2 regions of the Roseateles sp. UC29_93 genome follow, and region 2 is predicted to be linked to the other one. Evidence: predicted binding sites of a transcription regulator. Region 2 holds the regulator's gene; the other holds the start of a gene.

Region 1 (11,638 bases), 2.3 Mb from region 2:
CGGCGGTGACCATGATGCTGAGCGGATGCTGCAGCGGATATTGGCAATGGTCGAGCCTACGTCGTATCGAAGCGCAACCGACTCATCTTGCACGAACGAAAAAAGGGGTCGCCGAAGCGACCCCTTTCGAGAGCGTGGGTCCCGAGCGTGACGCGCGGTGGGACCACCGCGCGCCGTGCTCAGGCGGACATCACATGTCCATGCCCATGCCGCCCATGCCGCCAGGCATGGCCGGGCCGGCGGACTCGTCCTTCGGCGCTTCGGCGACCATGCACTCGGTCGTCAGCATCAGCGAGGCCACGGACGCGGCGTTCTGCAGCGCGGTGCGGGTCACCTTGGTCGGATCCAGGATGCCCATCTCGATCATGTCGCCGTAGGTGCCGTTGGCCGCGTTGTAGCCGTGGTTGCCGGAGCCGGCCAGCACGGTGTTGACGACGACGGAGCTTTCTTCACCGGCGTTGTAGACGATCTCGCGCAGCGGGGCTTCGATGGCCTTCAGGATCAGCTTGATGCCGGCGTCCTGGTCGGCGTTGTCGCCCTTGATCGTGCCAGCGGCCTGACGGGCGCGCAGCAGCGCGACGCCGCCGCCGGCCACGATGCCTTCTTCAACGGCGGCACGGGTGGCGTGCAGCGCGTCTTCGACACGGGCCTTCTTTTCCTTCATCTCGACTTCGGTGGCGGCACCGACCTTGATGACGGCGACGCCGCCGGCCAGCTTGGCCACGCGTTCCTGCAGCTTCTCGCGGTCGTAGTCGCTGGTGGCTTCCTCGATCTGGACGCGGATCTGCTTGACGCGCGCTTCGATGTCGGCGCCGGCACCGTTGCCGTCGATGACGGTGGTGTTTTCCTTGCCCACTTCGACGCGCTTGGCCTGGCCCAGGTCAGCCAGCGTGACCTTCTCGAGCGACATGCCGACTTCCTCGGCGATCACCTTGCCGCCGGTCAGGATGGCGATGTCTTCCAGCATGGCCTTGCGGCGGTCGCCGAAGCCCGGGGCCTTCACGGCGACGACCTTCAGGATGCCGCGGATCGTGTTGACGACCAGGGTCGCCAGCGCTTCGCCGTCGACTTCTTCGGCAATGATCAGCAGCGGACGGCCCGACTTCGCGACGGCTTCCAGCGTCGGCAGCAGGTCGCGGATGTTGGAGATCTTCTTGTCGTAGAGCAGGACGAACGGGTTGTCCAGGATCGCCGACTGCTTTTCCGGGTTGTTGATGAAGTACGGCGACAGGTAGCCGCGGTCGAACTGCATGCCTTCGACGATGTCGAGCTCGTTGTCCAGGCTCTTGCCGTCTTCGACGGTGATCACGCCTTCCTTGCCGACCTTGTCCATCGCCTTGGCGATGATCTCGCCGACGTCGGCGTCGGAGTTGGCGGAGATGGTGCCGACCTGGGCGATTTCCTTGGAGGTCGTGGTGGCCTTGGAGGCCGCCTTCAGCTGCGTGACCAGGGCGGTGACCGCCTTGTCGATGCCGCGCTTCAGGTCCATCGGGTTCATGCCGGCGGCCACGTACTTCATGCCTTCGCGGACGATGGCCTGGGCCAGGACCGTGGCGGTGGTGGTGCCGTCACCGGCGTTGTCCGAGGTCTTGGAAGCGACTTCCTTGACCATCTGGGCGCCCATGTTCTGCAGCTTGTCCTTGAGCTCGATCTCCTTGGCGACCGAGACACCGTCCTTCGTGACGGTGGGGGCGCCGAACGAGCGCTCCAGCACCACGTTACGGCCCTTGGGGCCCAGCGTGACCTTGACCGCGTTGGCCAGGATGTTCACGCCTTCGACCATGCGGGCACGGGCCTCGCCGCCGAAGACAACGTCTTTTGCTGCCATGTGTATCTCTCCGAAATCTTTATCTGGATGAAGGTCTGTCGCGGTCGTCGATTACTTGGCGATGACGGCGAACAGGTCTTCCTCGCGCATGACGAGCAGCTCGTCGCCGTCGACCTTGACGGTCTGGCCGCTGTACTTGCCGAACAGGACGCGGTCGCCGACGGCGACGTTCAGGGCGATGAATTCACCCTTGTCGTTGCGCTTGCCCGGGCCGACGGCCAGCACTTCGCCCTGGTCGGGCTTCTCGGCGGCGTTGTCGGGGATGACGATGCCGGAGGCCGTCTTGGTTTCGTTTTCCAGGCGCTTAACGATCACGCGATCGTGCAGAGGACGCAGTTTCATCAGATCTCCTTGACTAATGCAGACTTGCTTCAAGGACCCGCCGTGCGCTCAGCGCACAAGCCAGTCCATCACAAGAAGTAAGCCCCTCAGCCAGGGCCTCGGGGCTTGTTAGCACTCGACCATCGCGAGTGCTAGCAGGGAGATTATATGGACCGGTCTTGACGTTTCAAGGGCGCGCTTGAATACCGCGGCTGAATAGGTGGTCCAGCGACCACCGGCCGGGGCCCCGACCCAGGAGATACAGCATCGGCGCCGCCCAGCTCAGATGCGTCGGCCAGCCCGACGGATAGACGAAGGTCTGGATCACCGCCGTCATCCCCAGCACGCCGAGGGCGGCCAGGCGCGTGAACAGCCCCAGTACCAGCAGGATCGGCAGGAGGTGCTCCGCGCCCGTGGCGAGATAGGCGGCCCATTCCGGCGGGATCAGCGGGAGCGCGTAGTCCTGGCGGAACAGCAGGAAGGTCGTGTCGGTCAGCGTGAACCAGCCCTCGACCTTGGTGCGGCCGGACAGCCAGAACACGCCCGCGATGCTGAATCGGCAGGCCAGCGCGATGAGGTCATGCGAGATGAGGCGCTCCAGGCGCTGGCGGATCGTGGCCAGCGACCAGGTGGTGTCGCGTCCGGTGCGGGATGTGGAGTTGATCGTGTTCATGACGGGATCTCCATGACGCCGGTGAAGGCGCCTTGATTGAGCAGACGGCCCAGCGCGGCGCCGGGGTCGAAGGCGGGGAGGCGGGCCTGGATGGTGTCCAGCGCTTCGCCGAGCGGTGTGCCGTCGGCGCAGGCGTCGAGCAGGGCGCAATCGGCGGCATCGATCTCGAGCGCGATGACCGCGCCGGAGGGCCGCGTCAGCAGCGCGCCCTGGCCCTGCCAATGCGGTGGATTCGGATCGGCGCCTTGGGTGCGTGCCGCGTTCCAGAGGCTGAATGCCGGCCAGCCGGCGCACCAGCGCCATCGCGCCGCGGGGTGCGGCACCAGCCGCGACGCGGCGAGTCGTTCGGCTTCGAGTCCTGCGATGGCCGGTACCTCGAGTACCGGCGCATCGGCCGACACGTGGCTCTCGCTCCAGAGCCGGTCCAGGCGCGCGACCTCGCCAAGCCAGGGCAGTTCGCTGCCGGCGAGCGCCACATCGAGGAACGCGGGGAAGCGCGCGCCGTAGTGCTGGAGGTCGCCGCCCGTTGGCGGGTCGGCCCGCACCGCGTCGAGTGCCACCGCCTGCATCCACGCATCGCCGGTCAGCCGGTGTACGGCCGGATAGAGCGAGATCAGCGCATCCGCGCAGCCTTTCAACATGGTGTTGCGATAGACGGCGAAGCCGGGCTGAGCGGCCGCCGATGCGGGGCGGGCAGTGTCGTCCTCCGGCGCGGCCCAGAGGTCACGCCAGAACGTTTCCTGAAATCTGGCGAGCGACTCAAGCGCCGGCTCCGCGCGCGATTCGATGCGCGTCATGCGAGCACCTCATGAGGCGCGCGTGTTGCCGCGTCGAGTGCTGACTGAGCCTGTCTGCGTTCGGCGATCAACTCGGCGAAGGGCGGCAGGTTGCCGTCGCGCTCGACCAGGGTCGGTCTGGGACCGATGCGAGCGGTCAATCGCGCCAGCAACGTCCAGACCGGCGCCGCGACGGCCGCGTCGTGGCTGTCGATCAACAGCCCGGTGCTGGCGTCCGCGTCGGCACGGTGCCCGGCGACGTGGATTTCCATCACTGCATCACCGTCGACCGCATCGATCCACGCCGAGGCGTCGATGCCGAGGTTGCTTGCGGACACGAACACGTTGTTCACGTCGACCAGCAACCCGCAGCCGGTGCGGCGGACGAGTTCATGCAGGAAATCGACCTCGCCCCATTCGTGGGAGAGGGACAGGTAATGCGTGGGGTTCTCGATGGCGACACGGCGCTGCAGCGCGTCCTGCATGCGGGAGAGGTTCGCCGCGACATGACGCAAGGCCTCCGTCGTGCGCGGCACCGGCAGCAGGTCCGGTGCATACGCCCCGCCGAAGCGGCTCCACGCCAGATGCTCCGACACCAGCGCCGGCTGCAGCCGGTCCGCCAACGCGGCGAAGCGCCTCAGATGCTTGGGATCCGGCGGCGCCGTGCCGGCCAGGGACATCGACACCCCATGCAGCGACAGCGGATGTGTCGCCCGCAGGGTCTCGAGCAGCGCCAGGCGCGGGCCGCCCGCGACGAGGTAGTTCTCGGGGTGGACCTCGAACCAGAGTCCCGGATCACGCGCTGCCAGCGCGTCTTCCGCGAACTCCGGTTTGAAGCCCAGGCCGGCGCCCAGCGCGTGTGTCATGAGGGCGTGCCGCTCAGGACTTGATCGCGGAGAGCGAGCCCATGCCCTTGGGGGTCTTGATCGTCGTGCAGGTGCCGGCGGGGACGTACTTCCACGCGTTGGCCTGGTAGTCCATCTTGGCGGTGCCGGCGCAGGTGGTGCCGGGGCCGGCGGCGCAGTCGTTCTTGCCGGCCATGGCGACGCCGTAGCAGCGTTCCTTCTCCGCGGCGGCAGGCTTGGCGTCCTGTGCCATGGCGGAGGCGGACAGGGCGGTCAGGGTGACCAGGGCGAGGCTCAGGGTGGTCGACTTCATGGGGGCACTCCTTGTGCGGGTGGATAGTGGGTTTGCGTGATGAACGCGCCGATTGGTCCGTCGCATCCGAGGGTTAGTTCGTGCCATTTGCGCCGGGGGTTACAGCGCCGCCCGGAAATTTCCAGGTTCTTTTTTTCGAGCCCCCTGTAACCTTCCGGCCCCATGACGCGAATAGATCCCGTGATCGCGACAGAACATGAGTTGCACGACCTCTTCCTGGCCGGGCTGGACGGAGATGCGGGGGCTTACCACCGCTTCCTCCAGCGCCTGGGGGCGCTGCTGCGCGGCTACTTCCGGCGGCGACTGCAGCAGCTGCCGGACGAGGTCGAGGATCTGGTGCAGGAGACGCTGATGGCCGTGCACGCGCAACGTCAGACCTACCGCCGCGGCGAGCCGCTGACGGCCTGGGTGCATGCGGTCGCGCGTTACAAGCTGGTCGACCTCTGGCGTCGTCGCGAGCGGCACGACGCGCTGAACGAGCCGCTCGACGACGACCTCGCGGTGTTCGCGGCCGCCGACCACGAGGCCGGCGATTCGCGCCGCGACCTGAGCCGGCTGCTGGATCGATTGCCGACCAACCAGCGCCTGCCGATCCTGCACACCAAGGTCGAGGGGCTGTCGGTCCAGGAGACCGCCCAGCTCACCGGGCTGAGCGAGTCGGCGGTGAAGGTCGGGGTGCACCGGGGATTGAAGACGCTGGCGCGACTGTGGAAGGACATGACATGAAGACCGACGACCTGATCGGACTGCTGGCGCAGGATGCCGGCCCGGTGCCGAAGCGCACCGGCGAGCGGCGCTTCGCCGTCGCGCTGCTGGTGGGTGTGGCGCTGGCGCTGGCGTGGGTGCAGGGCGCCTTCGGCATCCGCGCCGACCTGGCCGAAGTGATGGGCACGGCGGTGTTCTGGCAGAAGGTGGCGATGCCGCTGGCGGTGGCCGCGACCGGCCTGGTCGTGGTGTTCCGTCTCGGCCACCCCGGGGCACGGATGAACGGCTGGTGGCTGGGCGTGTGGCTGCCGGTGTCGCTGCTGTGGATCTGGGCGGCGGTGGTGCTGTGGATGGCCGAACCCGCCGCGCGCGTGCCGCTGGTGCTGGGCACGACGTGGCGGGTCTGCGTGTTCAACGTGACGGCGACGGCGCTGCCGATCGGCGTCGGCCTGTTGTGGGCGCTTCGCGGTCTGGCGCCGACGCGGCCGGTGCTGACCGGGGCGGCGGCAGGCTGGCTTGCGGGCGCGGTGGGCGCGTGCGTCTACTCGCTGCACTGCCCCGAGATGGGCGCCCCATTCGTCGCGATCTGGTACGTGCTCGGGATGGGCATGTCGGCGGCGCTGGGAGCGCTCGCTGGGCGACATTGGCTGAGATGGTGAGCGGACCAGCCGTCACGCGATATACGACAACGGCAACGCCGTCGTGAACTTCAGCTCCTCCATCGCGAAGCTGGAGCTGACGTCCGACAGCTGCGTTCCCGCGATCAGCCGGCGATAGACCTGGTCGTAGGCCGCGATGTCCGGCACCACCACGCGCAGCAGGTAGTCCACGTCGCCGCTCATCCGGTAGAACTCGACGACCTCCGGGATCGCCTCGATCGCCGCGCGGAACTGGTCGAACCAGGCCTGCGAGTGCACGTTCGTCCGCACCGACACGAACACCGTCACCCCGACGTTCACCTTCTTCGGGTCCACCAGCATCACGTTGCGGGTGATCACGCCCGACTCCTTCAGCCGCTGCACCCGACGCCAGCACGGCGTCGTCGACAGCCCGACCTCCGCCGCCAGCTCACTCACCTGCACGGACGCGTCCCGCTGCAGGACATCGAGAATCTTTCGGTCGATGGAATCCAGTTTCGTCATGTTGGCCAACCTTGGAATTCAATTGCCGAAATCGGCCAAGGAAAGATGGATTTTGCACGTGGATTCCAAGCGTGAATTCTGACAATCGACCACCATGGAAATCTACCTCGACGCCAACGCCACCACCCCCGTCCTGCCGCAGGCCCGCGACGCCGCGCTCTCCGTGATGGCGGACGCGTTCGGGAACCCGAGCAGCATCCACGGCAGTGGTCTCAAGGCCCGGGCGCGGCTTGACGCGGTCCGCGCCACCGCGCGGCGCGTGCTGGGCGCACCGGGCGGCCGGCTGGTCTTCACCAGCGGTGCGACCGAGGGCATCCAGACCGCCGTGCTGTCCGCGCTGACCGCGCTGCGACAACGGCGCGAGGCCGGCCAGGCCATCCCGCCGCAACTGCTCTACGGCGCCACCGAGCACAAGGCCGTGCCCGAGGCGCTCCGGCACTGGAACACGCTGCTGGGCCTGGACCTGGACGTCGTCGCGATCCCTGTCGGCATCGACGGCCGCCATGACCTTGCCTGGCTGCGCGCGAACGCTTCCTCGGCCGGCCTGGTCTGCACGATGGCCGCCAACAACGAGACCGGCGTCATCAGCGACCTCGATGGCATCGCCGACGCGCTGCGCGGCTCCGGCGCGCTCTGGCTGGTGGACGGCGTGCAGGCGCTCGGCAAGCTGCCGCTGCAACTCGGCGAACGCGCGATCGACTACGCGCCGTTCTCCGGCCACAAGCTCTACGCGCCCAAGGGCGTCGGCATGCTCTACGTCCGCGAGGGCGCCCCGTTCACGCCGTTGATGGCCGGCGGCGGGCAGGAGGGCGCGCAGCGCTCCGGCACCGAGAACATGGCCGGCATCGCCGCGCTGGGTGCGGTGCTGGAGGCGCTCGAAGGCGGCGGCGTGTTTGCGTCGCTCGGCCAGTTGCTGGACCGTCGCCAACGCCTGGCCGACGCGCTGCGCGAGGCCTTCCCCGGCGTCGTGTTCAACGCGCCGTTCGACATCAGCCTGCCGACGACGCTCAACGTCTCGGTCCCCGGGCTGAGTGCGAAGCTGCTGCTCGACCTGTTCGACGCCGCCGGCCTGCGCGTCAGCGGGGGCTCTGCTTGCGGCGCGGCGAAGGCGGCGCCGAGCTACGTGCTGCAGGCGATGGGCCTGCCGGCGTGGCGAGCCGGCGCCGCGGTGCGTCTGTCCTTCGGCGCGGCCGATGCCGAGTCGACCATCGATGAAGCCTGCAGACGCCTGCGCGCCTGTGGCGAGTCGCTGCGCGCGACCTGCCAGACGCCGGCACCGAATGAGACCCCGCAGGCACCGGAGCTGCTCACACGCTTCGCCGTCGATGGCGCCTGCTGCTACGTCGTCGCCGATGTGTCGAGCCGCCGCTGCGTGGTCGTCGACCCGCTGCCCGAACTCACCGGCACGCTGGCGCAGTGGATGCGATGTCGCGGGCTGACCTTGGCCGCGGTGCTGGACACGCACAGCCATGGCGACCATGCCTCGTCCGCGCAGGCGCTGCGCGACGCGATGACGAGCCTGCTCGCCGAGGAAGCGCTGGCCGATCGCGTCGACGCCCTGGGCTGGCCGAAGGGCAACGAGGTGATCGCGCTTGGCGCGCATCGGCTGTCGCGTCTCGCGATCCCCGGCCATACGGAAGATTCCACCGCCTACCTGCTGCACGCGGGCGGCGAACTGATCTCGGCCTTCGTCGGCGACATGGTGATGGCGGGCGCGCTGGGCCGTAGCGATTTCGAGCAGAGCGCGCCGGCCGCCTTCGGCCCGTCGTTGAAGACGCTGGAGCGCAATGTCGGCCTGAACGGCCTGCTGCTGCCCGGACACGACTACGACGACCGCTTTGCGACGACGCTTGCCGTGGAATGCGGCGCGCAGCCGCTGCTCGACGGCGTGCTGAAGGGGCGCCTGAGCGCTGAGGCTTTCGCGATCGGCAAGGGCGTGCTGGAGCGCGACCTCGCGCCCACCGAGTACCAGACGATGGCCTGCGGCGCGCGCGTGGACTGCGCGCGGGCGACGGAGCGCGTCGAACTCGACGTCGGGAGCCTGCAGTCGATGTTGGGCGACGGCGTCGGACCGAAGCCGGTGCTGGTCGACGTGCGCGAGGCCTACGAGGCGCGCATGAGCCCCACCGACGAACTCGCGCCCGAGGCGGTGCCGCTGTCGGCGCTGATCAACGCACTGCCGCGCTGGCGTGCGCTGCCGGAGCAGACGCCGGTGATCTTCTTCTGCCGCAGCGGCAACCGCAGCGCGCAGGCGGCGCGGGCGTTGCGCCGACTCGGCCACGGGCAGGCGTGGAGCCTGGCCGGTGGCCTGGCGCTGTGGCCGACCACCCGGACAGCCACGACGCTTGACGCCATCGCGATCTGAGCGCGGTGTCGTCGATAACAAGTGTGCTTGTTGCTGACGGGCCGCGTCAGACGCCGCGAGCGCGTCAGTAGCGCCGTGAACCCTGAGCCGCTCAGCGCATCTCGCGCGGCGGTCGAGACGACACCGAGGCGTCCGCGGCGACCGCATCGGGGCCGTGCCCGCGCGGGAAGTCGAACGCGATCCGCATGACGATGTCCTGCGGGTAGTTGCCGAACTTGCGGCCGAACAGGTTGAGACCGCCGCGGTTGCGGGCGTCGTCCTTGACGCCCAGTCGCACCTTGATGTGATTCGTCTGCGGCAGATCCAGGTCGCCGATCTTCACCGCGCCCAGCGCGACGCCGTCGATCATCGAGCCCTGCTCCCCCCACGCTCCACTGCTTGAGCAGCCCGTGCGTCGTGCGGTCGACCTGCCACCAGCCCGGCATCAGCAGCGAGGGCTTGCCGCCGTAGTCGCCGGGGCTGGTCCAGGTGCCGATCTCCTTGTCGTTGATCCAGAGCGTGATGTCGGAGGGCCAGTCCTCGTTGAACTGCGGCGCCTCGGAGCAGATCTCCATCGACAGCTCGAGGTGATTGGGCACCGCGCCGTAGGGCAGGTTGTTGGGGAAGGCGTAGTCCACGTAGCCCGAGCCGCCGAACCACAGCAGCTGCGCGTAGACATGCTCGGGCTCGAAGAACGAGCGCGAGTCGTCCAGCATGCCGATGATCTTGCTCTCGCTGACCAGGCCGCAGGTGGGCTTGGCCTCGACGTGACGGTAGCTGCCGATCGGCATGCTGATCGAGATGACGTTGGGCTGCGACTCGATCGCCGCGCCGGGCAGGCGCAGACGCACCTCGTCGTAGCGCTTGGAGCAGAGCTTCTGCCGACCGCGCGTGCCGGGTTCCACCTCCACCGAGACGAGGCCCACGGCCTGCAGCTGGTTGATGTTGAAGCTCACCGTCGAATGCGGGAGGTTCATCGCCGACGCCAGCTCCGACACGTTCAGCACCTGGTGCGTGAGCAGGCCCAGCATCGCCTGGCGCGTGTCCGAGGCGAGGGCCTTGGCGACGGCCAGCGCCGCGTCTCCCTCCACCGTCAAGACCCGGCTGCCCGAGACCTCCACCATCGCGCGTTCCCTGTTGTCTTGTTGCGGCCCATCGCTTTGGACCCAATGAATTGGCGAGTTTATGAGATGTGCCCTGTTGCTCTGGGGACCCGGGTGAAGTTCTGCCATTAATAACAAATAAATTCGTGATAATCGCCGACATGAACCCGGTACACCACGACGGGCGAGTCGCCGACATCGCCACCCCCGCTGAGTCCCCCGAGGGCGTTGCGTTGCGGGCCGACCGGCCTGGCCGCGTCCACCGTCGGCGCAATCCGCTGAACGGCCGTCACGTGCTGGTCTCGCCACACCGCACGTTGCGTCCTTGGCAGGGCGCACAGGAGTCGATCGACGACGCGCCCCTGCCGAGCCACGACCCGACCTGCTACCTGTGCGCCGGCAACGTCCGGGCGAACGGTCAGCGCAATCCGGACTACACGGGGACCTTCGTCTTCACGAACGACTTCGCGGCGCTGCAGCCGCCGCAGGGGGACGAGGCGACCCTTGCTGTCCCTGACGAAGCGGGTGCCGACCTGCTGCAGTCGACACCGGTCGCCGGCGAGTGCCGCGTGCTGTGCTTCTCCCCCGATCACGCCCGCACGCTGCCGGAACTCGAGTTGCCTGAACTGCGCGCCGTCGTGCGGGCCTGGATGGATCAGTCCGCGGACATGGGCGCGCGCCATCGCTGGGTGCAGGTCTTCGAGAACAAGGGCGCGGCGATGGGCTGCTCCAACCCGCATCCGCATGGACAGGTCTGGGGCCTGGATCAGTGGCCCGACGAGGCCGTGCTCGCAGACGCGCATCAGCGCGAGTACCTCGACCGGCACGGCGAACCGCTGCTGGTCCGCTACGTCCGCGATGAGCTGGCCGCGGGCGAGCGCTTGGTCGTCGAGACCGGGCACTGGGTCGCCGTCGTGCCGTACTGGGCCGCGTGGCCGTTCGAGACGCTGCTGCTGCCCAAGGCCCCCACCTTGCGGCTCGACGCGATGACGACGGCGCAGGCGGACGATCTCGCCGTCGCCTTGCGCCGCCTGACGACGCGCTACGACAACCTGTTCCAGTGTTCGTTCCCGTATTCGATGGGCTGGCACGGCGCGCCGCACGGCGCCGGACAGCCGGACGACGACGCCAACCGCCACTGGCAACTGCACGCACATTTTTATCCGCCGCTGCTGCGCTCGGCGACGGTGCGCAAGTTCATGGTCGGCTTCGAAATGCTCGGCGAGGCGCAGCGCGACCTCACGCCGGAGACCGCCGCGCAGCGGCTGCGCGAGGTCAGCGACACCGTGCACTATCGGCAGGCGCGCCGCGCCGCGCAGGCGGAGGGCGCATGAGCCAGGACCGTCCAGCGACACCGCGCGAGCGCGCGGTGCAAGGCTTCGAACGCGCATTCGGCCGGTCGCCCGAGCGCCTGACCCGCGCCCCGGCGCGCGTCAACCTGATCGGCGAGCACACCGATTACAACGAGGGCTTCGCGATGCCCTGCGCGATCGACCGCGACACGGTCGTGGCAGCGGCGCGGCGCGACGACGACATCGTCGACGTCATCGCCTGCGACCTGTTGGCCGAGCCTGGCGGGGCGAGCGTG
Region 2 (11,638 bases):
TTCCTGCGCATGGGCGAGCGAGGTCGACGACAGCCGTTCGCCGCCGAGCATGCGGGCGATCTCGGCGGTGCGGGCCTCGCCGGCGATGGGGCGGACGTCGGAGTTGGTCTTGCCGTCCTTGAGCGCCTTGGCCACGAGGAAGTGGTGATCCGCGCAGGCGGCGACCTGTGGCAGATGCGTGACGGCGAGGACCTGCGCGCGCTGGCCGAGCTGCTTCATCAGCCGGCCGACGGTCTCCGCGACGGCGCCGCCGACGCCGGCGTCGATCTCATCGAAGATCAGCGTGCCGGCGCCGCTGTTCTGCTGGCTGGTCGTGACGGCGATGGCCAGCGCGATGCGCGACAGCTCGCCGCCGGAGGCGACCTTGGCCAGCGGGCGCGGCGTGCTGCCGGCGTGGCCGGCGACGAGGAACTCGGCGGACTCCAGCCCGAAGCTCTGCGGCTCGTCCTGCGGCAGCAGCGCGACCTCGAAGCGGCCGCCGGACATGCCCAGCTGCTGCATCGCCTGCGAGACGGCGTCGGACAGCGTCGGCGCCGCCTTGGCGCGCGCGGTGCTGACGGTCCTGGCTTCCTTCTGATACCGCTTCAACGCGGCGGCCTGCTTGGCCTGCAGCGCGTCGAGGTCGGTGGCGGCGTCGAGCTGCGCGAGCTCGGCCTTCCATTCGTCGAGCAGCGCGGCCAGTTCAGCCGGCTGACGGCGGTAGCGGCGCGCGAGCGTGACCCAGGCGGACACGCGCTCGTCGAGCTGCTGCAGCCGGTCGGGGTCGAGGTCGGCGGCGTTCAGATAAGAGCTGAGGCTGTGCGCGGCGTCCTGCAGCTGCGCCTGCGCGCCGAGCAGCGCGCTGACGGTGTCCTGCAGGCCGGCGTCGTAGACGAGCACGTCCTGCAGCGCGGAGAGCGCCTCGTCGGTCAGCGACTCGGCGTTGATCTCGGCCTCGGCGATGCGTTCGAGCGCGCCGCGGGCGGCGTCCATCAGCGACTGCGCATGCGACAGGCGCTGGTGTTCCGCGTTCAGCTCGTCCCACTCGTCCGCGCCGGGCGCGAGGCGGCCGAGCTCGCCGATCTGCCAGCTCAGGCGCTCGTGCTCGCGGGCGAGGTCGGCCTGCTTGGATTGCGCGGCGGACAGCGCCTCGGTGGCCTGGCGCCACTCGGTGAAGGCGGCGGCCATCGGCTTGGTCTCGATCTGGGCGAAGCTGTCCAGCAGCTCGCGCACGCTCACGGGGCGGGTCAGGCCTTGCCAGGCGTGCTGGCCGTGGATGTCGAGCAGGTGTTCGGCGAGTTCGCGCAGCTGGGCGACGGTGGCGGTGCCGCCGTTGATCCATGCGCGGCTCTTGCCTTGGGCGTCGATCACGCGACGCAGCAGCAGCGTGTCGTCGGCGCCGTCGACCGCGGAGTCGAAGCCGGCTTCCTCGAGCCAGGGGGCGAGGACGGCGGGGGCGGTCGAACTCGGCGGAGATTTCGGGCGCGGGTGGCGCCTTCGCGGACGACGGCGGCGTCGCCTCGAGAGCCGAGGGCGAGCTGGAGGGCGTCGATGAGGATGGACTTGCCGGCGCCGGTTTCACCGGTGAGGGCGGAGAAGCCGGCGGCGAAGTCGAGTTCGAGCGCCGGGACGATCACGAAGTCCTTGAGGGCGAGGCGGCGCAGCATCAGGTGGTGCCTTCGTTCCAGCGGAGTTTGCGGCGCAGGGTGGCGTAGTAGGACCAGCCGCTGGGGTGGAGGAAGGGGGCGCGGTGCTGGGAGCGGCGCACGGTGATGCAGTCGCCGTGGAGCAGGGAGGCGAGGGATTGCATGTCGAAGTTCACCGACGCGTCGCGGCCGGCGACGATGGTGAGGCGGACCTCGCCGTTGTCGGGCAGCACGATGGGGCGGTTGGAGAGGGCGTGGGAGGCGATGGGCAGGAGGACCCAGCCGGCGATGCCGGGGTGGAGGATGGGTCCGCCGGCGGAGAGGGCGTAGGCGGTGGAGCCGGTGGGCGTGCCGACGATGACGCCGTCGGCGCGCATGTTGGCGACGAACTCGTCGCCGACGTCCACGCGCAGTTCGACCATGGCGGCGGTGGCGCCGCGGGAGACGACGACGTCGTTGAGGGCGACGCCGGAGAAGATCTGTTCGCCGTCGCGGATCACGGCGCCTTCGAGGAGGGAGCGGTGTTCGATCTCGAAGTCGCCGGCGAGGATGGGGGCGAGGGCGTCCTTGAACTGGTCGGCGGAGATGTCGGTGATGAAGCCGAGGCGTCCCTGGTTGATGCCGACGAGGGGGAGGTTGTAGCGGGCGACCTGGCGGGCGAAGCCGAGCATGGTGCCGTCGCCGCCGACGACGATGGCCAGGTCGCACTGGGCGCCGAGTTCGGCGTGGGACAGGCCGGGGAGGGCGGTGATGCCGGTGCTGTCGGCGGTGGCCTGTTCGAGGGAAACATCCAATCCCTGGGAGGCGACAAATCGGCAATCTCTTCCAGGATGGGCCGGATGCCCCGCGACTGGGGTTTTCCGACGATGGCCACATGGCGGAAGCGCTTGGACATGGCGGGAATTACACCACAGCGAACTGCTGGGACCGGGGGTATGCGGGGGGTGGCGCCGCCGGCTTCTTTAGAATGAAAAACATGCTCGACGATCGCGCGAAGACACTGCTGAAGGCTCTGGTGGAGCGGTACATCGCCGACGGTTCGCCGGTGGGGTCGCGCACCTTGTCGAAGGCGTCGGGGCTGGAGCTGAGCCCGGCGACGATCCGCAACGTGATGGCGGACCTGGAGGAGCTGGGGCTGATCGCGAGCCCGCACACCAGCGCGGGGCGGATTCCGACGGCGCGGGGGTACCGGCTGTTCGTGGACACCTTGCTGACGGCCAAGCCGGGCATGCCGCGCGAGGGGGTGGGGTCGTTCGAGAGCCAGTTGTTGCCTGATCAACCGCAGAAGGTGATCGCGAGCGCGGCGCATCTGCTGAGCAGCCTGTCGAGTTTCGTGGGGGTGGTGACGTCGCCGCGGAAGACGGCGGTGTTCCACCACATCGAGTTCCTGCGTCTGGGGGATCGACGGGTGCTGGTGATCATGGTGTCGCCGGACGGGGATGTGCAGAACCGGCTGGTGTTCACGGCGCAAGACCTGACCCAGTCCGACCTGACGGAGGCGAGCAACCGGCTGAACGCGCACTACGCGGGGCTGAGCCTGGACGTGGTGCGGGACCGCCTGAGGTCCGAGGTGGACCAACTGCGCGGGGAGATCGCCAAGCTGATGAGCGCGGCGGTGGACGTCGGGCAGCAGGGGGTGACGGAGCACGAGCCGATGATCATCTCGGGGGAGAGGAACCTGCTGACGGTGCAGGACTTCAGCCACGACATGGGGAGCCTGCGGCGGATGTTCGACATGTTCGAGCAGAAGACGCAGCTGATGCGGCTGCTGGATGTGTCCAGCCGCGCGGAAGGCGTGCGGATCTACATCGGCGGGGAGAGCCAGGTCGTGCCTGTTGAAGAGCTGTCGATCGTCTCCGCGCCGTACGAGGTGGATGGCGAGGTGGTGGGCACGCTCGGCGTCATCGGCCCGACGCGCATGGCCTACGACCGCATGATCGAGATCGTCGACATCACGTCGAGGATGGTGAGCAACGCGCTGTCGCAGAAGTAGCCGCGCTTCGCGGCTCGTCAGGCCGGCCCCCAAGCATGCTTACAATCCGCCGCTCCGGTGCAACGCCGGAACCAACGAACCCGCCAGGGTTCGTATATGCGATTACCCCCGGGGGCCGTTAGCTCAGTTGGTTAGAGCAGAGGACTCATAATCCTTTGGTCACAGGTTCAAGTCCTGTACGGCCTACCAACGAATTGCATCTTCTCGCAAATCACGTACGAAGAAATAAGTTCTCGTCGTCCCGCTCGATAAGTACTGAGCGGTGCATCTTTTGCAAAACATCCGCGATGATGCCTCAATCAATTTGTCTCCGGCATTTCGAGCGGGTACAAACATGCAGCAGCCAACTGTCGGCTGCCGCCGGTGGTGCGGATTCTTAATGCGCCAAGAAGTATGAATTGCTTTTTAATTATGAGCCCGTTATGGACTGATCGATACTCGGAGCTTCGAGGTTAAAGAGGATGGAGTTGGTTGGTGAGCGAAGAGAATCCGCAAGTTCGTCTTAGACGTCATAGCACCTACGACCGCAAGGCAATTCGTAGATTGTTCGAGCCTCTTGCCACAGGTAGTCTGGGTGGGCCATGGCAGAGTGGAATTGTTCAAACTCCAAAGGCAAGCGGCGATTATTCATTTCTTGTGACATTGGGTGGTGGTCGGTATGACGACGTCCTCTACGAAGACGGTCAACATGCGTGCGGAAGAATCGGGACAGCGCATACCGCGATTGCAATCCCTGAGTTCGAGATATTCCCGTTTGAATTGCATTCGTGATGGTGTGGCGGGGACGATTGAGAAAGCGCTCGAATAGCCGTGTCTTGGTAATTCTGAACTCAAAGAACTCTTGGCAACGGCTGACTTTCCAGCTCTCAATAATCTCTTGGGCCGTGAAGAAGTAATGGATATGCTCTCCGTCAGCATCGTCGGAGTGTAAGAACGCAAAGAAGTTGGTTCTTGGGCCTGTCATGTCCTCAACATAGCTGCGAAGAATTTTGACGAGATTCTTGCCCTGAAAGAATTTTGCCTGAATTAGGCCGAAGCATTGTGGATCGCCGGCAGCGGCTGGGATACTTGATGAATCACGCCGACGCTCAACCAAGAGATCCTCGCCGTTGATGTCGATCGATCTGCTGAGTAGCCAAAAGAAATCGGCAAGATGAGTTTCAGTGCGCGACTGACCTTTGAACGCATTCTCCTGAATTTGGTCTTGGACGCGTTTCGTTTTTTTTGATGTGGCCATTTGGATCTAAGTTGTTGACGAGAATGCGCAATCAGAGGGCGCGGGTGTATTTGCATACCGGATACGTCGAACACCCATAGAACGCCTGCCCAGCCTGAGGTCCACGCTTGGCAATGCGTCGCACCAACGGATGCAAGCAACTCGGGCATACGACCATCGTGGGAAGGTCGGAAGGTTTCGAGGCGGTCGGCGCTGGCGGCAGATGCGGTTCAACCTTGGCGCTCGCCAGCAACTCCTTCAGCCTCGTTCCATCGATCAGCTCGACGTTTCGACCCTCTGCAAACACCACCGCCTCAGAGGTGAACCTGCCCGACGTCACCACGAATCCACCTGCAGCTCCGCGTGCGGCCATCACTCCGTAAAGCTCCCGCACAACGTTCACGCTGACCTTGAACGCCTTCCAGTGCTTGCACTGAACCAGGAATGTCTCGTTCCCATTGGTCGCGGGTTTGCGCAGGACAAGGTCGACGCCGCCATCAGGCCCGTTGCCGCCGATCTCGACGACGGTGTATCCCTTCTGCCGGAACGCCTCTCCGATCAGCAGCTCGAACTGGTGCCAGGTCATGCCATCTATTGCAGCGGCATCCTGGTTTAGCGCCGAAGCCTGCAGCAGGTCCCTTCTTGCATGCCGGCGAAACGCCGACATGACCGACGCCACCAACAGCAACATCGGCAGCGCGTACTGCAAGCCTCCTGCCGCGCCACGCACTCCGGCATTGGCAACGAGCGTCTGGAATTGCCGCGCAAACGGCCCCGCTTGCGGCTTTGCCGGCGGCAGTCCCGCCAAGGCGTGCGCCCGAAGTATGCGACGACCGCGAGCACCACACTCACCCACCACGGCAGCAACGCGAATAGACCGAGCAGACCCCCTCCCGAGGATCTCTTCTTTCTTCTGGCCATTTTGGCTCTCTCCCTGAAGACGTCCGCCGAGTATCGTGGCCGCATTGTCTGCACGGCTGCGGGCGTTCACGGGGAACTCCCAAAGCGTTATCAATTGCCCAGCTCTCCCGGAAGGATTGCAAGGACGCGCGCGTCAGAACAACAGCGCGATTTCGCGTCTACCGTCTTGGGCGGAACCTTGCTCATCGCCATGTCTGACCGACACCGGAATTGCCGGCGAACTGCACTCCACGCTTCGCGCCGATGCGGCGTGCTTCGCATTGAGATCCCCAACCAAGCAAGTGACTTTCAACTTTCCACCCCACCCTAGACTGGCCGGCCGCTCCGTTGCGCTCCCGCGCAACACTTGCCCCTCACCCATCCCCAGTCCTGGAGCCCCCAGTTGACGAGCCATCAAGCGGACGGTGCAGCCGTGAAACGCTCCCCGTTCCTTCGCATCACCCTCTGGCTTGCTGCGCTCGCCATCGGACTCTTCTCGCTCGCACAAGCCATGGCCTTCTTCAAACCCTTCACCCTGTTCTCCGACCTGGAGGGCATCGTCCTGCTGGAGGGCCGTCCGGTGGAAGGCGTCGAGGTCCAGCAGCACTACTCCTGGCACTGGGGCGACAAGAGGGGCTCCAACGTGACCCGAACCGACGCCAACGGGCGTTATCACTTCCCGGTCATCACCGGGCGATCGATCACCGGCAACCTGCTGCCCCACGAGCCGGTCATCGATCAGGAAGTCAGCTTCGTCTATCAAAGCAAGACCTTCCGCGGATGGTTCCATAGCAAGCACAACTACGAAGACCTGGGCGAACTCGACGGCCAGCCCCTGCGCCTTGTGTGCGACCTCAAGGACGAACCGGTCGGGCGCCCGGAGATCCGGAGCTACGGGATCTGCACGGTGCAGAAGTGACCTCCTAACGCGGCGCCTTGATCCAGTCCGCGATGGAATTCGAGCGGAACACCGCTTCCATGCGCGCCGCAAGCGCCAACGCCTTCTCCCGCTGCGCCGAGCCTTCGGGCCACTTTCGCAGCGCATAGGTGGCGAAATCTCCGTCACATACCCCAGTCTGCAGGCAGGCGCTGTACATCCGCAGATCCCTGGCGCGATCAGCCTGCACGGAGGTCGCATTGAAAGAAGCGAGCAACACCGCGCTCTGAAAGATTTCCGACGCCTCGGCGCCCTTGAAATCCTCGCCCTGGAAGCGAGGGATGTTCGCAAGGATCAACGCTGCAGAAGCGAGCTGCCCTTGCCTCGCCAGCTCAAGCAGGGCAGCCGGCGTGGACGCGTCCATCTTGAACATGTCGACGCGCGCCTTCTGGTAACTGGCCGCGTTGCTGTCGCCCTCCAGGGCCTGGTCCGCCGCAACGTCTTGACGAAAGCTTTCGCATCGACTGCGTACCATCTGCTGGGCCTCGATGAATCGAGCCTGGAACATGGCCGGATCCTTCCCCAGCTGGGTGGCGCGCTGCAAGGCGATTTCAGGTCGGGCCCTCGATGCCAATTGGTTGGCTTCTCGACATTGCCAAGTGATCTGATCAGCCTTCGCAAACGACCCGACCTGCGAGAGCCCGTGTTGCCAAGCGGCAAAGGCCAGTGGATCAGAGCTGACCATCCCATCTTCCAGACCTGCCCCACGCAGTGATGACGGCGCGGAAGCCGGAGTCGCCGAAGCCGCGGGCGGCAGTTGTTGAGCGCTTGCCGCGCTGGACGATGCCGCTGGCGAAGCGGTGGTCCTGACATCCGCCAGCATCAAAACACGCTCGTCGCTGCGCAACTGCCAGAAGGCAAGAGCGCCGACGAAGAGGCCGATCATCAAGGCAAGGAAAATCTTCTTCATGGTTCAAGCCGGCTTCGTCCCCTTGCAGATGGGATACGTCGAACACGCATAGACCTGCTGCCCCGCCGTCGGACCGCGCTTGACCGTGCGCAACACCATCGGCTGCGAGCACGCCGGGCAGACCACCATCGTGACGTCCGCTGCTGACCGCTGTGGCTCGGGCTTCGGGGCAGGGGAGGTCGCCAGCAGCGCCTTCAACTTCGGCCCGTCGATAAGCCGGATGTTCCGGCCCTCGGCGAACGCCAGCGCCTCTTTGGTGAATCCCCCCGCCGTCACCACGAACCCACCCGCGGCGCCGCGCGCCGCCATCACCCCGTAGAGCTCCCGCGCCGCGCCCACGCCGACCTTGCGGGCCTTCCAGTGCTTGCACTGGACGAGGAAGGTTTCGTTCCCCGTCTTTGAAGGCTTGCGCAGCACGAGGTCCACGCCGCCATCGGGGCCGCTGCCGCCGATCTCGACCACGGTGAAGCCCTTCTGCCGGAACGCATCGCCGATCAGCAGCTCGAACTGGTGCCAGGTCATGCCATCGGTCACGGCGGCGCCATCGCCGAGTGCGGACTGCTCGTGCAACTTCCCCGTCGCGCGCGGTCGGAGAACCGACATCACCGCCGCTCCTACTGAAGCGAACAGACCCAGCAGACCCTCTCCCGAGGGTCTCTCTTCGTTCTGGCCATTTCGGCTCTCTCCCTGAAGACGTCAACCGAGTATCGCCGTCGCCATGCCCGCGAGGCATCGGACCTTCAGACAACTTGTTCGGCAACTTCCTGGCCTCGCTGGGACGGGTCAAGACCTACTACGACGTGCTCATCGATGGCGAATGATCAGAACCCCATCGTCCAGCGTTGGTTCGCGATCGCCTTGGTCTCGCTCGGCGCGATCGGCAACGCCGCCGCGGGCTCACCGGACGCGAGCCGCAGTCAGTGCGAGATCGGCGCCTTCGTCCAGGAAACCGATCCTGCCGGCCTGAACGTCCGTGCCGCCCCCCATGCCAAGGCGAAGGTGCTCGGCAAGCTCGTGCCCGTCTACGTGGATCCCGAACAGGGCTATCGCACGCGCGCCGAAGTCGAAGTCGTGGCGTCGGAAGGGGGCTGGTTCCTCATCCGCAATGCGCGCGACAACCCGGACATGACCGGCCAGGCCGAACGGCCGATGTATCGCGGCGAGGGCTGGGTGAGCGGCAGCCGCTTGATCGTGAAGTCGCAGGCCACCGCGGGCCGCGCAGCACCGCTGCGTGATGCCCCCGTGCTGATGCGCTTGCGCGATGGCGACACCTTCGACAGCAGCGCCATGATGGACGGGAGCCGGCTCGCGGCGTGTCAGGGCAAGTGGGCTCAATTGGAGTTCACTGAGGCACGCCTGCCTGCCGACTTCCGCGAGAAGCTGCAGATCACGCCCGCCGCCCGGCAAGGTCTTCCCGCGGGACGCTTCCGCGTCTGGGTGGACAAGATCTGCGATCTTCAGGAGACCAGCTGCAGCGGACTCGGCGGCGACGAGCCCTGAATTGCGGAGCGCTCGAGTCCTCCGCCATTACCTGATCGAAAGCCGACCCACTGCGCCGGACAGCAGTTCTCGCGTCGCGTCCAGATCGGCGCCGACATGTCGGTCGATGCGTCGGATGAAGGGACAGGTCAACACCGCCAGCGCATGGTCACCTGGGCCCACCACGGGCATCGACATGTCGACGACACCGTAAGCCTGCAGGCTGTCCCCTTGCCAATACCCAAGGTCGCGGACCTGCTGCAGGATCGGCGACAGGTCCTCCTCGGACAGCGGCACCTCCCCATCGAGACGCTCATGTTCGGCCAGCATGTCCGCGCGACCTTGGGCGGACTGGAAGGCGAGCATCACGTGACCGGATCCCGTCCCCACCAGGCTGATCCTCGCGCCGAGGCGCACCGACATGCCCCAGTTCCCCGGGCCGTTCACCTGGGCCACCACGATGATGTTGCCCCGGTCGTAGATGCCGAGGTGGCAGGACTGTTCAGCGGCCTTGGCGAACGCGTCCATCGCCGGCAGCGCCTGGGCCACAAGCCGTTCAATCGGCGGGTGACGATGCCCCAGCGCGAACAGCTTCAGACGAGGGCGTACCGGTCGCCCTGCGCTGACCTGGAGACGTAGTGGCGCGCGACAAGCCGCTCCAGCATGCGATAGATCTCGCTGGGGCTGCGGCCCATCTCCTTGACGATCTCGGCACGCGTCAGCCCGTGGGGCTGCTCCGCCAACAGTTCCAGGATGTCCAGCCCCTTGTCCAGTGCGGGGGCGCGGTAGCGGTCTTCTTCTGACATGGGCGGGTAGGGTAATGCGCAGAGTCGGGACGGATTCGAAGCACCAGGGGAATCACTGTTGCCTTGCGCTCATCGGAGTTCTAGATTATCCATCAATGAACTTGAAGTTCATTGGTGAACAGCGAGAACGCCATGAGACTCCGAGACAAGACCATCCTGATCACGGCCGCCGGGCAGGGCATTGGCCGCGCCAGCGCGCTGGCCTGCGCCCGAGAAGGCGCCAAGGTCATCGCCACGGATTTGAATGGCAGCTTGCTGGAGTCTCTGGCCACTGAATCCGGAAACCTGGTGACCCACGTGCTCGACGTGCGAGACGGCGCTCAGGTCAAGCAGCTGGCCGCTTCCGTGCCAGTTCTTGATGGGCTCTTCAACTGCGCCGGCTACGTCCACCACGGCTCGGTGCTGGACTGCGATGAAGCGGACTGGGACTTCAGCTTCGACGTGAACGTCAAGGGCGCGTACCGGCTGATCCGGTCGTTCCTGCCCGGCATGCTGGACAGGGTCGCCACGACCGGCGGTAGCGCGTCCATCGTCAACATGGCCTCGATGGCGTCGTCGATCAAGGGCTTTCCCAACCGCTTCGCCTATGGCGCCAGCAAAGCGGCCGTCATCGGCATGTCGAAGGCCATCGCGGCAGACTATGCGAAGCTGGGACTGCGCTGCAACGCACTGTGTCCGGGGACCGTCGATACGCCGTCGCTTCGCCAACGCATCGCCGCGGCTGCGGATCCCCTGCAAGCGGAGAAGGACTTCATCGCCCGGCAGCCCGTGGGCCGCCTGGCCACGGTGGACGACATCGCGCCGCAGGTGGTCTACCTGTTGAGCGACGAGTCCCGCTTCGTGACCGGACAGGCCGTCCTGGTCGATGGCGGCGTGACGATCTGAACCGCAAGGAAAGAGCACCCTCATGAAGCGGATCGACACACACCCACACTTCCGGGTCGAAGGCAACGGCGGACACCATCCATGAAACTGCTGCGCTACGGCCCGACGGGCCAGGAAAAACCAGGCCTCCTCGATGCACAGGGCCGTGTCCGCGACCTGTCGGCCCTCATTGCCGACATCGCGGGTGATGTCCTGACGCCCGCAGGACTGGATCGCTTGGGCGCCATCGACCCGACCACGCTGCCCTTGGTGGCAGGGACGCCCCAGCGGGATCTCCGCGTGGGTTCCTGCGTCGGCCGCGTCGGCAAGTTCATCTGCATCGGCCTGAACTACGCCGACCACGCCGCCGAATCCGGCCTGCCCGTGCCGACGGAACCGGTCGTGTTCGCCAAATGGACCAGCGCGATCACCGGCCCGGACGACGACGTGAAGATCCCGCGCGGCTCGGTCAAGACCGACTGGGAAGTGGAGCTGGGCGTCGTCATCGGCCAGGGTGGCAGCTACATCGAGGAAGCCGACGCGCTCAAGCATGTGGCCGGCTACTGCGTCGTCAACGACGTGTCCGAGCGCGAATGGCAGCTGGAGCGCGGCACGCAGTGGGACAAGGGCAAGGGCTGCGACACCTTCGGCCCCATCGGCCCGTGGCTCGTCACGGCCGACGAGGTGCCGAATCCGCAGGCGCTGCACCTCTGGCTGGAGGTCGACGGCAAGCGCTACCAGAACGGCAACACGCGCACGATGGTCTTCAACGTGGCGCAGATCGTCAGCTACCTCAGCAGGTTCATGAGCCTGCAGCCGGGCGATGTCATCTCCACCGGCACGCCGCCGGGCGTCGGCCTGGGCCAGAAGCCGCCTGTCTACCTGAAGCCGGGCCAGACGATGCGCCT

Evidence for each region. The regulator HrcA, encoded in region 2, represses chaperone genes, less so after heat shock. The targets are predictions, from matches to a motif close to TTAGCACTCNNNNNNNNNGAGTGCTAA.
Region 1: a site for HrcA is predicted at 2,279-2,305, ahead of groES (co-chaperone GroES). Genes of this name have one in related genera too.

The regions. Positions count from the first base shown of each region.
Region 1 is NZ_CP170545.1:517,655-529,292, reverse strand. Features, by position in the region: gene groL (chaperonin GroEL) at 191-1,828, opposite strand; gene groES (co-chaperone GroES) at 1,880-2,170, opposite strand; gene ACFJIX_RS02420 (DoxX family protein) at 2,337-2,822, opposite strand; gene ACFJIX_RS02415 (DNA-binding domain-containing protein) at 2,819-3,619, opposite strand; gene ACFJIX_RS02410 (DUF692 domain-containing protein) at 3,616-4,464, opposite strand; gene ACFJIX_RS02405 (DUF2282 domain-containing protein) at 4,478-4,756, opposite strand; gene ACFJIX_RS02400 (sigma-70 family RNA polymerase sigma factor) at 4,937-5,482, shown strand; gene ACFJIX_RS02395 (NrsF family protein) at 5,479-6,120, shown strand; gene ACFJIX_RS02390 (Lrp/AsnC family transcriptional regulator) at 6,133-6,594, opposite strand; gene ACFJIX_RS02385 (aminotransferase class V-fold PLP-dependent enzyme) at 6,698-8,968, shown strand; partial or broken gene ACFJIX_RS02380 (helix-turn-helix domain-containing protein) at 9,865-10,071, opposite strand; gene ACFJIX_RS02375 (UDP-glucose--hexose-1-phosphate uridylyltransferase) at 10,212-11,384, shown strand; gene galK (galactokinase) at 11,381-11,638, shown strand, end outside.
Region 2 is NZ_CP170545.1:2,860,301-2,871,938, forward strand. Features, by position in the region: partial or broken gene recN (DNA repair protein RecN) at 1-1,646, opposite strand, end outside; partial or broken gene ACFJIX_RS13325 (NAD kinase) at 1,646-2,520, opposite strand; gene hrcA (heat-inducible transcriptional repressor HrcA) at 2,602-3,618, shown strand; tRNA gene ACFJIX_RS13335 (tRNA-Ile) at 3,731-3,807, shown strand; gene ACFJIX_RS13340 (hypothetical protein) at 4,121-4,855, opposite strand; gene ACFJIX_RS13345 (restriction endonuclease) at 4,887-5,825, opposite strand; gene ACFJIX_RS13350 (DUF6795 domain-containing protein) at 6,168-6,653, shown strand; gene ACFJIX_RS13355 (hypothetical protein) at 6,658-7,581, opposite strand; gene ACFJIX_RS13360 (restriction endonuclease) at 7,585-8,184, opposite strand; gene ACFJIX_RS13365 (hypothetical protein) at 8,392-9,081, shown strand; partial or broken gene ACFJIX_RS13370 (IclR family transcriptional regulator) at 9,109-9,866, opposite strand; gene ACFJIX_RS13375 (SDR family oxidoreductase) at 9,999-10,751, shown strand; gene ACFJIX_RS13380 (ureidoglycolate lyase) at 10,833-11,638, shown strand, end outside.